DNA from 2 places in the Paenibacillus sp. MMO-177 genome. Region 1 is predicted to be linked to the other one. Evidence: predicted binding sites of a transcription regulator. Region 1 holds the regulator's gene; the other holds the start of a gene.
What was found. Region 1 encodes LexA, which represses DNA repair genes until DNA is damaged. Its sites were predicted from a motif close to CGAACATATGTTCG; they were not measured.
Positions count from the first base shown of each region.

Region 2: WFK81_RS11185 (phosphonate ABC transporter ATP-binding protein) is a predicted target of LexA. The motif match lies at 1,763-1,776, and genes of this name have one in related genera.

Region 1 covers NZ_JBBCUR010000003.1:135,982-143,381, reverse strand. The annotation lists gene WFK81_RS11785 (methionine gamma-lyase family protein) at 1-1,175, shown strand, start outside; gene WFK81_RS11780 (MerR family transcriptional regulator) at 1,253-1,663, shown strand; gene glnA (type I glutamate--ammonia ligase) at 1,752-3,080, shown strand; gene lexA (transcriptional repressor LexA) at 3,438-4,058, opposite strand; gene WFK81_RS11765 (LysM peptidoglycan-binding domain-containing protein) at 4,228-4,590, shown strand; gene WFK81_RS11760 (DUF896 domain-containing protein) at 4,742-4,930, shown strand; gene WFK81_RS11755 (hypothetical protein) at 5,009-5,518, shown strand; gene WFK81_RS11750 (HAD family hydrolase) at 5,546-6,334, shown strand; gene WFK81_RS11745 (1,2-dihydroxy-3-keto-5-methylthiopentene dioxygenase) at 6,390-6,929, opposite strand; gene metH (methionine synthase) at 7,076-7,400, shown strand, end outside.
Region 2 covers NZ_JBBCUR010000003.1:35,916-43,315, forward strand. The annotation lists gene WFK81_RS11175 (DUF3298 and DUF4163 domain-containing protein) at 1-440, opposite strand, end outside; gene WFK81_RS11180 (GNAT family N-acetyltransferase) at 457-963, opposite strand; gene WFK81_RS11185 (phosphonate ABC transporter ATP-binding protein) at 960-1,685, opposite strand; gene WFK81_RS11190 (hypothetical protein) at 1,847-2,071, shown strand; gene WFK81_RS11195 (hypothetical protein) at 2,149-2,286, opposite strand; gene WFK81_RS11200 (HAD family hydrolase) at 2,427-3,170, shown strand; gene WFK81_RS11205 (type IA DNA topoisomerase) at 3,249-5,567, opposite strand; gene WFK81_RS11210 (hypothetical protein) at 5,585-6,715, opposite strand; gene WFK81_RS11215 (hypothetical protein) at 6,767-7,087, opposite strand; gene WFK81_RS11220 (glutamate synthase subunit beta) at 7,272-7,400, opposite strand, start outside.

The sequences.
Region 1 (7,400 bases):
AAAATCAGTGGAAGGTGATCCGTGCTTTTCAACGGCATCAGGTCAGCGATTTTCATTTCACCGGCTCGACGGGTTATGGCTACAATGACCGCGGGCGTGAGGTGCTTGATCTGGTGTATGCGGATGTGTTTGGAGCAGAAGCCGCTCTGGTGCGGCCGCATTTCGTATCCGGCACGCACACCATCGGGTGCGCGTTATTTGGCGTGCTCCGGCCGGGCGATGAACTGCTGTACATAACCGGCAAACCCTACGATACGCTGCACAAGGTGATCGGCAAGCCTGGAGACGGTACGGGTTCCCTGCAAGACTGGGGAGTTCGTTATAACGAAGTGGACCTGAACGAGGACGGAAGTCTCGATTGGGCCGCAATTGAAGGAAGCATAAACGAGCGGACGAGAGTCATCGGCATTCAGCGTTCGAGGGGCTACAGCTGGAGAGCGTCTTTTACCGTTGCCGAGATTGGCGATATGGTTCAGCGCGTGAAGCAGATCAAGCCGGATGTGCTTGTTTTTGTCGATAACTGCTACGGGGAATTTACCGAGCTTCGCGAGCCAACCCAGGTTGGGGTGGATCTTATGGCGGGCTCGCTTATTAAAAATCCGGGAGGCGGTCTTGCTTCGACCGGAGGATATATCGTTGGCACCGCGGCTGCTGTCGAGCAAGCTGCTTTCCGTCTCACAGCTCCTGGCATCGGCGGCGAAGTCGGCGCGATGCTGGACACGCTGCGAGGTATTTATCAGGGCTTGTTTCTGGCGCCGCATCTGGTTGGACAAGCCGTTAAAGGAAGCGTATTTGCTTCGGCGATGTTCGAGCAGCTTGGCTTTGAGACGAAACCTCATTGGTCCGAGCCGCGTACAGACCTAATACAGGCTGTCCGATTCGGCGGAGCGGAGCAGCTCATTGCCTTTGTACAAGGCATTCAACAGGCTGCCGCGGTAGATTCGCATGTTGTGCCCGAGCCATGGGACATGCCGGGTTATGAGCATCCGGTTATTATGGCGGCGGGAACCTTTATTCAGGGCGGAAGTCTTGAATTGTCTGCCGATGCACCGATCCGCGAGCCTTATATCGCTTATATGCAAGGCGGTTTGACGTTTGCCCATGCGAAGTTTGGTGTGCTCACAGCGTTACGTCGACTCATAAAGAACGGACTTATCACAATTAAACGTAATTAAACCTAACACACCTTGACACGTTTTTGGTAGGGCGTTATGATATGAGTATAAATGAGCGACTGGAAGGTTGATGCGACATGGGTGACGATATTCGTAGAAACATGGCCTTATTTCCGATCGGTATCGTAATGAAGCTGACGGATCTAACGGCGCGTCAAATTCGTTATTATGAGCAGCATGAATTGATTGTTCCCGCCAGAACGGCGGGCAACCAGCGACTGTTCTCTTTTAATGACGTAGAGCGGTTATTGGAAATTAAGGCATTGATCGAAAAAGGCGTAAACATTGCCGGCATAAAGCAGGTCATGAATCCGGTTTCAAAAGAATCCGACGACGCAACCATCGTAAGCGAGCAATCTGAAGTGAAGCGCAAGGAGCTGTCCGACGCGCAGCTGCACCGCCTTCTCAAGCAGCAATTGCTGGAGAAACGTCCTGGCCAGGCTTCGCTTATTCAAGGGCAGTTATCCCGTTTCTTGAACAAGCGTTAGCATGTCCCGGTTAATGAATGGAACAAGGTAAAGCGTATGCTTTCGAAGTAAGAATTGCTTCACAATTCTTTTGAAGGAGATGAATGCTGTGAGCTACACAAAAGAGGATATTAAACGCATTGCGGAGGAACAGAACGTTCGATTCATCCGTCTTCAATTTACCGATTTGCTTGGTACGATCAAAAACGTAGAAATTCCGGTTAGCCAGCTGGATAAAGCATTGGATAATAAGATGATGTTTGACGGATCTTCCATTGAAGGTTACGTTCGTATCGAAGAATCTGACATGTATTTATACCCTGATCTGGATACTTGGGTTGTATTCCCATGGGTTGCGCAAGACCGCGTTGCCCGTCTGATCTGCGATATTTATATGCCTGACGGAACTCCGTTTGCAGGCGATCCGCGCGGTATTCTGAAGCGTGCGCTGCAAGAAGCGGAAGAAATGGGCTTTACGGCGATGAACGTTGGTCCGGAACCGGAATTCTTCCTGTTCAAGACGGACGAACGAGGCGAGCCCACTACCGAGCTGAATGACCAAGGCGGATATTTCGACCTAGCGCCAATGGACATGGGCGAGAACTGCCGCCGTGAAATCGTACTGACGCTGGAGGAAATGGGCTTCGAGATTGAAGCATCCCACCATGAGGTAGCTCCCGGCCAGCACGAAATCGACTTCAAATATGCGGATGCGATCAAAGCCGCAGACCAAATTCAAACGTTTAAGCTTGTTGTTAAGACGATTGCCCGACAGCATGGCCTTCATGCTACCTTCATGCCGAAACCGCTGTTTGGCGTGAACGGTTCCGGCATGCACTGCCACCAATCGCTCTTCCAAGGCAGCACAAACGTATTTTACGACGAGAAGGATCGTCTCGGCCTTAGCCAAACCGCACGATACTACATGGCGGGTATTCTGGAGCACGCGCGCGCGATGGCGGCTATCACGAACCCTACGATCAACTCGTACAAACGGATGGTTCCCGGTTATGAAGCGCCTTGCTACGTAGCTTGGTCGGCGAGCAACCGTTCGCCAATGATCCGTATCCCGGCATCCCGCGGTCTTAGCACTCGTATCGAGGTGCGTAACCCGGATCCGGCTGCTAACCCTTACCTGGCTCTTGCCGTAATGCTGAAAGCCGGTCTCGACGGCATCAAGAACAAAACTTCGCTTCCGGCACCGGTAGATCGCAACATCTACATCATGACCGAAGAAGAGCGCCTGGAATCCGGCGTGCCAAGCCTTCCTTCCGACCTGAAGGAAGCGCTCGACGAAATGCTCCGCAGCGACGTTATCTGCGATGCGCTTGGCGAACATGCTCTTGCCCATTTCTACGAACTGAAAGAAATTGAATGGGACATGTATAAAACACAAGTTCATCAATGGGAACGCGATCAGTATCTGACGCTGTACTAAGAAGGAAATCCCTTGGCGCTCTAAGCGTCCGGGGATTTTTCTTTTGTGGGCATTTCTAGTTTTTTTCGTGGACAGAGGGGAGTGCCCACAAAATGCCCCCCATTCGCCCCCCTATTTAAAATCTATCTTCTGTATAACGATGGGGGACTTACGGGAATAACGTTCGCAAGAATGATTTAGACGATAAGATTGAAGGGGATAAAGAGGAGGAACAGAAGTCTTACAAATAAGGTAACCACCTTATCACAAAACAGATTAAGTAATTTGATAATACCACAATCAGGTAAAAAAGAGGCTGTTCTCCCTAACCGAATGCGAAATCGGATTAGCGGGAACAGCCTCTTTTATGTCATTAAGTTAGTGGAAATCACGGAACAAGCCAACTACTTTACCTAGGATGGTGACATTGTTCAAACGGATCGGCTCCATGGTAGAATTCTCAGGCTGGAGGCGGATATGATCCTTCTCTTTGTAGAAGGTCTTCACCGTCGCTTCGTCATCTTCCGTCATGGCTACTACGATATCGCCGTTGTTGGCGGTCTGCTGCTGGCGGACAATTACATAGTCGCCGTTATGTATACCGGCTTCAATCATGCTGTCGCCAATGACATTCAGGATAAATACTTCATCGTCTCCTACGAAGTGCGCGGATAACGGGAAGTACTCTTCAATATTCTCAGTTGCGGTAATCGGCACGCCTGCCGTTACTTTGCCGACGATAGGCACCTGCGCCACAGCGGGGAGGATAATGCCGTCTACACCGTCTTGATCCAAAATTTCGATCGCCCGAGGTTTCGTTGGATCTCGTCTGATCAGGCCTTTCTTCTCAAGCCGATCCAGATGGCCGTGAACGGTGGAGCTGGACGCCAGGCCAACCGCTTCGCCGATTTCGCGAACAGAAGGCGGATATCCTTTGTCCCGAACCTCATTCTTAATAAACTCAAGAATCGACTGTTGGCGGTTCGAAATCTTAGACACGTGAATCACTCCAATATAATATTTGAAGAAAATTATAGCATAGAACCGGAGTTCGTACAAACATAAGTTCTTGAAAACAAAAGTTCGCATTTTTTGTTGACTACAAACATTTGTTCGTGTTATTCTAAGGACATAAGAAAACAGAACAAACGTTCGGGGAGCGATAATAATGATCATGAATCCGTCTTTTTATAAAAGTATCCATAAGGAAGAAACTGCTAAATCGTTCAAGTCGCGGGGACAACATGTTCAACGCCATGCTTTTAAACTTGTTATGTGTGCTGCAGTGTTCGTACTTCTCTTTACAAGCTTTCTCATGATGCGCACGAATGCATCGTCTGATCATATTCAAGAGGCTACAGCGAGTGAGCAGACGGTTATCGTAACGGCAGGAGATACGTTGTGGGGGATTGCTGATCGTTTTACCGAGGGCTCCAAGGATATTAGACAATACATATACAAAATTAAGGAACGCAACCAATTAAGCTCGGTGGAGCTACGGCCAGGGCAGGTATTAATTATTCCTCAATAGCCATTTCAAACGCAAGGACAGGTAATTCGGACACAGGATGTTCGAAATTATCTGTCCTTTTGTTATTCTTCTATCATTGCCTTGACAATTGCTCGCGATAAAAGTCAAAATAGGTAAGAAGGCTGAGTAACAAGCAAATGAGGTGAAGGCAGTGGAAGAAGTCATCGCGCGTATTAATGAATTATCCCGTAAAAATAAAACGGTAGGTTTGACTGACGAAGAAATTGCGGAACGTGCCGTGTTGCGCCAGAAATACTTGGAAAATTTCAAAAGAAATTTCCGCCAGCAATTGGATTCCATCGAGATTGTAGACGGCGATCCAAACGATGTCGCTCATTAATCATGTAATGCAACCATATAGCTAGCGTTGGCGCCGTTCCATGAACGGCGCCTGCAATATACAATAGGAGGAATAAGCTTGTCACGAACGTGGGAGCGCAAAGTGCGCAAAAATACGAACCAAATTAACAAAGCGCGTAAAAAGCATGGCGTATCGCAGATCGGCACTTCAACAGCGCCCAAGGTAGACCGGTTTACCGGCCGCAACTACATATTCCCGATTGTGCTTATTCTGCTGATCAGTATGTATACGGTTTTCGTGACTACGGATCCGTCCTTTGAGCCTACGTCTATGTTCTGGGTAACAATCGGCTGCTACATTTTCCTGGCGCTTATTTTCTTCTTGCGCCGTCCGTACATTTCAATCGGCAAGGATTATATCCAGACCCGCAAAATGACGGGGGACAAGCAGCTGCATGTATCCAACATTAAAGGGATCAGCGTTCAAAACGGTGCTGTTGTCATTATGCAGCAAAAGGGCGCAAACTGGGTATTCTCGCGGCTGCTCAACCGTTACCCAACGGATGAGATCGGAAGAAGGCTGCAGGATTTCGCCAAAACACACAATTTGCCCTTTGAACAAAAATAGAAGAAGAGTAGGAGAGTTATGCGAATTATGGGGAAGCAAGCGGTTCTATTTGATCTTGACGATACGCTGCTGTGGGATGACCGCAGCGTAAAAGAAGCATTTGAAGCAACATGCCAAGCCGGAGCGGAAGCTGCCGGTGTTGATCCGGAGCAGCTTGAAGAAGCCGTGCGCAAAGAAGCTCGTGCACTTTATGAATCCTATGAGACGTTCCCGTTCACGAAGATGATCGGAATTAACCCGTTTGAAGGGCTCTGGGCGAATTTCCGTGAAGGCGAGCAGGAAGAGTTCCGCAAGCTGGAGCAGCTCGCGCCGGGCTACCGCAAGGAAGCTTGGACACGCGGCCTGCGCGCACTTGGCGTTGAAAACGAAGAGCTGGGCGCTAAGCTGGCAGAGCAGTTCCCTGCAGAACGCCGCAAACGTCCGCTTGTCTATGATGAAACGTTCCGCGTGCTGGATGCGCTCAAAGGAAAATATAAGCTGCTCCTGCTCACAAACGGATCCCCGGATCTGCAGCGCGAGAAGCTTGCCGGCGTTCCTGAACTTACTCCTTACTTTGATCACATCATTATCTCCGGCGAGTATGGTGAGGGCAAGCCTGCCGCTTCCATCTTCCGTCATGCGATGGAACGGCTCGGGATCGAACCGGAACATGGCATTATGGTCGGCGACAAGCTGACTACCGATATTCTTGGTGCGAATACGGTTGGCATGACATCCGTATGGGTGAACCGTCATGGCGCGGTGCGCAATGACGAAATCATTCCTTCGCACGAAATTGCTCATTTGGAAGAGCTGCTTTTGCTCCTCGAGCAATAGTGGACATGACAAAGCCCCTCGCCATCGGAGATGGAACGAGGGGCTTTTTTTAAACTTATTTAACGAAAGCAGGGTCTTCGAACGGATGTGCAATCCAGCCTTCTGTTTCGATAAACAGACGTACGGCTACGATTTGGCGGTTATCCATCAAAGTAAAGAAGTGAGGGATTCTCTCGGGAACGGAGATAACGTCGCCTGCTTCGAGTTCAACATCGAAATAACCAACTTCTTCGGTACCTTTGATAACAAAGATGCCTTTGCCGGCTGTAATCGCGCGAACTTCATCTTCTGTATGGGTATGAACGGATTCGAATTTCTTCAACAGTTCATCAAGGTTTGGAGTGGCATCGGATAATGTAATGATGTCCCAAGTTTTGTAACCGCGGCGAGCGGCAAGATCCGTAATATCAGCATTGAAAGTGGACAGAACTTCTGCTTTCTCTTCATCGGAAAGAACAAACTTCTCTTGAAGGTGCGCAGGGAGTTTAGTTGCATCCCAATGTTCATAAAGAACTTCTTGTTTGTCTAAAAATTCACGAACGTTCTGTTCTCCAGAAATGCGTTCATTAGTATTGCGAATGCGGATTTCAGCCATTCTCAATCCCTCTTTCCCTATAGAAATTAACTGATAAGTCCAATTATATAGCAAATGTAGTCAAATGTCGATGGACTGCCTTTTCAGAGTGCGGCTATTCTGTTACACTATTTGTTAATGATTTTCGGAGGAAGGGTGTACGAAATTTGTTGAAACCGACCATACAAGAATTGATGCAGCAGCGGATACTCATCCTTGACGGAGCGATGGGAACAATGATTCAGCAGGCGGATCTGACTGCTGATGATTTTGGCGGAGAAGAGCTTGACGGCTGTAACGAAATGCTCGTATTAACGCGTCCGGATGTTATTTCGACGATCCACGAGAAGTACCTGGAAGCCGGCGCCGATATTTTGGAAACCAACACGTTTGGCGCGACCAGCGTCGTATTGGCGGAATATGACATTCCGGAAAAAGCACGCGAAATTAACCTTGCCGCTGCCAAGCTGGCAAGAGACGCGGCGGATAAAT
Region 2 (7,400 bases), 100 kb from region 1:
ATCGTTTGGAATGGTTCGAGCGTGCTTATATCACGCTCCTTGATCTGTTCGCTGACCGTCTCGGATATACGTTGAACGTAAGCACTTCCTGGCTTAAACAGCTGCGGAAGGCTGTAGGCGTGTCCCGTTGACACTCGGAAGGTCAGCGAGACCTGCAGCGTAAGACCGTGACTGCCGCCCGAATAGGCGTAGTTGAACAACGACAGGCTAAGAATATCCCTCTCGTTAGTCTTCACCTCGTAATATCCGCTCATTTCAGCCCGCGGATCGTCTAGCGAGCCCTGCTCGTCTACCAGCTGCTGTGCCGCTTTCCGGATGGATTCATTGATTCGCTTGATCGCATTCTCGTTTGGCCCGCCGCTTACATAGGGAATCCAAAGCTCCGCTTTCGGGAATGCCGCTCTTGCGGATTGGACAATGACTGGAGACTGAAAAGCCATATTCGAAGACACCTACCTATTTGGTCAGATGCTCCATTATATGCGCGGTACGTCTCATTTCATGCCATTCGATGCCGCCGTGCGACGATGCCGCCTTCCCAACATAGCTGAAACCTGCTCTCTCATAAAAAGGAACCAGATGCCGTTCGCACATCAGGATAATCGCCTTGTGGCCGGCGCTATCGCAAGTCGAGACGACGCGCTCGAGCAGCATGGCTCCTATTCCCCGGCGCCTCGCCTCCGAGGCTACGGCAACGGTCAGGATGCAGAAGTTATTGCCTTCCTTCTCATCCTGCTGCTCGCCTTTCATTTCATCCCCGCACGACGAGGCCGAAGTCCGGATCCCGTTCGTAATGCCAAGAAGCTTGCCGCCTGACCAGGCGGACCAGAAATATCCGGGATAATGCTCGAAGCGGTACCGGAATCCTTCCCGGGTCGCAGCAGCTTCCGGCACGTAGCATTGCTGCTCTAGCCGGAGTGCCTCTTCCAGTTCGTTTTCTTTGATTAATCGAAGCTCGATCACAGCATCATTTTCTCCCGCTCGGTCAATCTTCTGCCCTTCACGTCAAGCACAAGCTCTCCGTTATTGAGACCGATGATCCGGTCCGCGAATCGCTCCGCCCAATCGCCTTGATCAAGCACGGCAATGACCGTTACGCCTTGCTCCGTAGTCAGTCTCTTCAGATCGGACAATACGCGGTCCGCCGTATGCGGATCAAGCCCCGCTACCGGTTCGTCTGCCGCAATCACCTTTGCGCCATGCACCAGTGCCCGGGCAATGGCAATACGCTGGCGCTCGCCGCCGCTCATTGTGCTTGCCTTTTGATGGGCTTTATCCAATAGTCCCAGCTTTTCAATCGTGTCCATCGCGCCCATGTAATCGTCGTTGCGCAGCATGCCTGTCCATCTGCGCCAAGCAGGCGTTTGGGCAACGGCACCGATGCTGACATTTTTTAGTCCGGTCTTGTTCTGGTACAGTACGGGCTTCTCCTCCAAATAGGCAACCGCACGCTTGATTTTCAGCCTGCCCGCCAGCCCTTGCTTGAAGATGTCTTCGCCTTCAAAGTAATAGCTGCCGCCGCTCCACTTGTTCTGAAGCGCCAAGCTTTTGAGCAGCATCGACTTGCCGCTGCCGCTGGCCCCTTTTATCGCAATAAATTGGCCTGGCAGAACCTCAAAGCTGATATTCTTCAAGATCGTTGGTCCACCGGGAATTTGCACTCTAAGATTCGATATTCTCAACATAAGTCCATGCCCCTTTTTTGTAAACGCTTCGCCATTCTATGAATCTAGTTTACGAGAAACAAAAAACAGTTTCCACACGAACAAATGTTTGCTATAATAAAAACAGAACAAACGTTCCCTGTTTTGTATCCCACAATCATTTTGAAGGAGGCTGAATCACCATGAATAAAAGCTGCGAAAACTTTCGTTATTTAGAGAAAGGATGGCCGCGCCGGGACCTTACCTTTAAGTTTTACACGGACGGAACATTAACGATTATTGATAATCGTGCAGAGGAGGTGATCTCGCCAAATGATTTGAAGGGTGACAGCATGGATTTTTATGTACGGAGGCGTATCGCCTTTATTAAGAATAAATTGATTGCAGCTCAGCAGAAATATGCTTAATGACGCTAATATTTTAATGCAGGCGGAAATGCAGGGCGTTGGAAGAACATCTGCCCCTGCATTCCGCCTGCGCTGCTTTACGGCAGCTGTTTATTAATTCCATTCATGCTTGGAGGACGGTTTGCGAGTTTGTTCAGCTTAAGGCCAACGGCTTCCGATTTAAAACTGGATTGGTTTTGACGGTTTTGCGTTTTGTCGGCTTTATTAAATGGCATGCTCATCACCTCCCTGCTCTTTAAGAGAATGATTAGCATAAATCGCCCGAATTAAACATCCCCGGAGCTTCGTTGACGTAAGGCTTCGAATAAGGTAGATTGTTCATACGACGAACTTCACCAAAGGAGCCGTGCTTTAGATGAAGCAAAACCTTTTCTTCGACCTAGACGACACCCTCATTCACTGCAACAAATATTTCTACTTTGTGATCGAACAGTTCGTGGACGCGATGACAACGTGGTTTGCGGGTTATGAAGGGGTAAGCGCTGATGCCGTGCGCAATAAACAGACGGAGATCGATATTGCGGGGGTAGCCGTGCTCGGATTCAAGAGCGAGCATTTCCCGCAGTCTTTTATTGATACGTATCATTATTACTGCGACCTTACGGGCCGCAAAAAGTCCAAGACGGAGCAGGACTTTCTGTGGAAGCTTGGCTTAAGCGTGTATGAGCACGAAACCGAGCCGTATCCTAACATGGAAGCAACCCTCGATAAGCTGGCTGGAGAGGGACACACCCTTCATCTCTATACCGGAGGGGAAATTACGATCCAGCGCCGCAAGATCGAACAAATGAAGCTGGAGCGGTATTTCGATACGAGAGTATATATCCGCCGGCATAAGAATAGCGAAGCGCTTGAGCAGATTTTGGCTGAGGGCGGTTATGACCGCCACTTGACGTGGATGATCGGCAACTCGATCCGCACAGATGTTGTACCCGCTCTTACGGCAGGCATTAACGCCATCCATATGAGAGCGGAATCGGAATGGCAGTATAATGTCATTAATATCGAGGTAGAGCCGAAGGGGGCTTTCTTCACCTTGAATAACCTGCTTGAGGTTCCACCGGCGATTCATGACTATGTAAGTCGCAAGCAGCCTTAAAATTAATGGCATAAATAAAAGGAGTAAAGCGGCAGCAGCCGCTTTACTCCTTTTTCTGTTTAACGATTAATTTAAAGGTTACACGCCTTGAACGGATACCGTGCCTTTATCCCGGTCTGTCAACACCAGCTTGGCTTTCGTGCTGCTGCCGTCCTGGCGCTTGAAGGTAAGCTGGCTCGTTGCTCCTTTTTCAAGCAAGGAACGAACCATCGGGATCGAAATGGTCTTGCCCTGCTGTTCCTTCCAGATGACAAAGGTACAGCCATCACGGAAGGCGCTGCAGCCAAATCCGCGTTTCCCTTCAATAATATGTCCGCTGCAGCCGGATCTTGGACAAGCTGCGATCGGTTCACGGGCAGTAGGACTTGCAGCCTTGCGGGAAGTTGCTTTTGGCGCGGCGGTTACCGCAGCTGAGCCCGAAGAAGCTGCCTTGGACGAAGATGAAGCTGCTCGGCTTCCGCCAGAGGCCTTTGAAGTACGGCTGCTCCGCTTGGAACCCGCGGCTCCTCGCTTGCCTCCGTTCTCCCGCTCTTCAAACGTTCCCGGCGCTGCCGGGCGCTGCTGGCGGACCTTATCCACAATCATAGCGGCGAACTGCTTCACCTTCATCATAAACTGGTCATCGGATGCTTCACCGCGCGAAATCTGGTGCAAACGCTGCTCCCAGCGGCCCGTCATTTCCGGTGATGCGAGAAGATCAACGCCCGCTCCGCGAATCAACTCGATAGCGGCGCAGCCTTTGGAGGAGATCTCCAATTTCTTGCCGGTCAGATCCACGTAACCAACCTGCTTCAACCGTTCGATGGTCGCTGCACGGGTGGCCGGCGTGCCAAGCCCCGTATCCCTCATCGCCTCGCGCAGCTCGTCATCTTCCATCGACTTGCCGGCACTTTCCATTGCTTTAAGCAAAGTGCCCTCGGTATAAGGCTTTGGCGGCTGGGTCGTTTTCTCGAGTGATTCCGATTTCACGCATTTGACGCCCTGCTGAGGCTCAATCGCAAACGGTTTATCGGTGAGCAGCTCTTCATCATCGCTCTCGGCCTCATCCTTTTCGCTCGCTTTTTTCTTGCTTGTCTTCTTCGCGGTTTGCCCCTGATCCTGCAAAACAACCTTCCAGCCAAGCTCCAATAGCTCCTTCGCCTTTGTGCGGAAAATCTCGGTTTCCACCTCGGTTAGAACCGTATGATTCTTATACACCGCAGGAGGATAATACTGCGACAGGAACCGCCGGACGATCATATCATAAATATTCTGCTCCTCCGGGCTTAGGCCGGAAGGACGCTTTGGCGTCGGCATTATCGCGTGGTGATCCTCGACCTTGGCCGGATTGCATACCGCCTTATTCCCCTTATGCACCCGCCCCCGATCCGCGCCGTTTGCCAGATCGCGGTAAGAATCGGATCCCTGCAGCATCGTCAGCACCTTTTGCATGACAGGCAGATTCTCTTCCGTTACGTAGTTGGAATTCGTACGCGGATAGGTAATGGCTTTATGCTTCTCATACAAAGCCTGCGCGATATCGAGCGTTTTCTTCGCCGAATAGCCGTAACGACCGTTTGCTTCCCGCTGCAGAAGCGTCAGATCATGCAGGCGGAACGGATATTCCTTGCTCTCCGCCGTCTGATACTCCTTAATATTGCCGGGCTTCCCCTGCGTCTTGGCGGCCAGCGCTTCCGCCTTCGCTTTGTCCGTAATCCGATCCCCCTGCCATATGCCTGAATATTGAAATCCGTTCTGATCGAATAAAGCCTTTACGACATAATACATATCCGACTTGAAAGCCGTAATCTCTTTGTGCCGGTCATACAGCAGCGCGAGGACAGGCGTCTGTACTCTGCCAACCGAGAGCAACGCCTTATGACGGATCGTAAATGCGCGGGAAGCATTCATCCCGATCAGCCAATCCGCCTCGCTGCGCGCCCTGGCTGCCCTTGTAAGCGGAGCATAGTCTTCGTCGCTTCGAAGGGAGTCAAACCCCTTTCTGATCGTCTCAGGCGTTAAATCAGAGATCCACAGACGGTCTGTCGGCTGGGGGAGCTTCAAATATTGCCGGATCAGATGAAAAATAAGCTGTCCCTCGCGCCCGGCGTCACATGCGTTCACAAGACGGCCGCAGCGCTTCGCAAGCTCTCCGATCGTCTTGAGCTGATCCTTTGTCCGGGCATTTGGCCACAGCTTGAACTTATCCGGAATAATCGGCAAATCTTGATCGTTCCATCTTTTATAGCGCGCGTCATACTGGTCTGGCTCCGCCAGCGTAACCAGATGACCAATCGCCCAAGTAATAATATAACGGTCGCCTTCCAGGTACGTCCGCTTATTCGCCGCCTTAGGCTCTACAACCGCAGCGATCGTACGCCCCATATCGGGCTTTTCCGCAATAATTAATGTCTTCAACTAATCGCCTCTCATATCTAGCTTGTTCGTTCTACCTTGCTTTTCATCGATGCAAAAATTTTACTCACGCCATCTGCCCAATTCTGATCCTCCGCGTATTTGCGGTTGATCCAGGCAATCGGGTCCTTGCCCTCAGGACGGTTTTTGCTCCACTTTAATACAGTCTGTGAAGCGATTCGCGCCGAATCATGGATGGTCGTATTGTAGTCTTGCCAGCTATAAAAAACATTGAACGGATTGTTGGCGATCTTTATCGCCTGTTTATTCGACCTTGGTACAAAAGCTTGCTCCTGACCGGTAATCGCGAATAAAAAGAGGGGATGTATATCGAATGTTTTTGCTGCGTCGATGATGGCATCCAAATAAGGCTGTTCCGCCAGAAGGGAATCTTTGCTGTTCAAATAGTCGACCAGGCTTTCCTTATCTACGTCCGTATAACGCAGCTCGTCCGGAAGCTCGTTGCCCGCTGCCGCCGGCATCACGTTCTCGTAAGACTGCAATGTCATTGGCGGCTGCAGCTTATTAGGAGAAGGCCTGAGCAGCGACCAGCCGTACAGAAGCGAAGCGCTCACCAGCATGATGGATAAAAGAGAATAGATCAACGTCTGCTTTCGCCGGTAAGGCTTTAGAGCCGCATTAAGGGGCTTTTGAACCGGCAACGGAATAACCTCAGCCAGCTCAGGTGCCGAATCCTTTTTCCCTTCTAACCGGTACTCGGATCCCAGCCATTCCTTTAACTGCTCCCACGGGGCAGAGGTCCCGTACTCCTCTTTCTTCGCCAGCTTGTCCAATTGGATTCGGAACAAGTTCCACTCCAGCTGAGTGCCGCTCTGCTCTTCAACCCACTTATGAAGCGGTGTAACGACATTGGAATCTGCCAGGTCAAGGGCAAGGCATGCTTCGAAAATATCGCCCGAGCGGACCGGCATTTGTCTCTCCAGCACGATACTCCGGATCAGTCTAGCCGTCACTTCGCGCTTCAGCTTGTCCTCAAAAGGCGGAAGCTGTTTTTGAATAATACGGCTTACCGCGTCTGCTACAATCTCAGCCCGCTTGTCATGCGGCATCGCATCGTACTTATGTTGAACATATTGTCTGATCTTGCGTACATCAATCGGGGTTAATACAAAAGCTTCATCGGCCGGCATGACGAACTCTCCCCTTTACGTCATCTCTAACCGATTTTACCACAATTTTCATTAATTTGGGGAGGACAGATTCGCGATCCGCTGCTGGATTTCATCGCTTTCGATATAAGCACGGATCTGCTCTTTCTCGAATGCCGTAAATTGATATTCGCAGTCGATATCTTCATCCTGCGGGACGATTTGCGCGATTGCGCCGCCTAATGTGCAAATCACGAGACCGCTGAAATCAATCAGGTCATCCGGCACGGGCGTCTCTTCCGTCACGTCGAACCGCAGCACAATATCGACCCACTGGTTGTCTCTGCGCTCCATAGTTGCCGTAATCGAGTTGAATCGCAGCTCTGTCACTGTGTCCAATCCGTATTTAATCATTTCCGCTGCCTCCTAAACAGTCATACAAACAGCATATCTCTAACTTTCAATGTAAGGTTTACTCCAAAAGCTAATGTTTGGTAAGAAATGTTACCTCTTAAGTGAATAGGCATTAATCCCTATTCGACAAGAAAAGCGCCCGGAGGCGCTTTCTGTTATCGATCGTTGTTGTGCTCCTTAAACCTTAAGGCAGCATCGACGATCCCATCAAATATTTATCCACTTCGCGAGCTGCCTCGCGGCCTTCGTTGATCGCCCATACGACAAGGCTTTGTCCGCGGCGCATATCGCCTGCTGCGAATACTTTATCAAC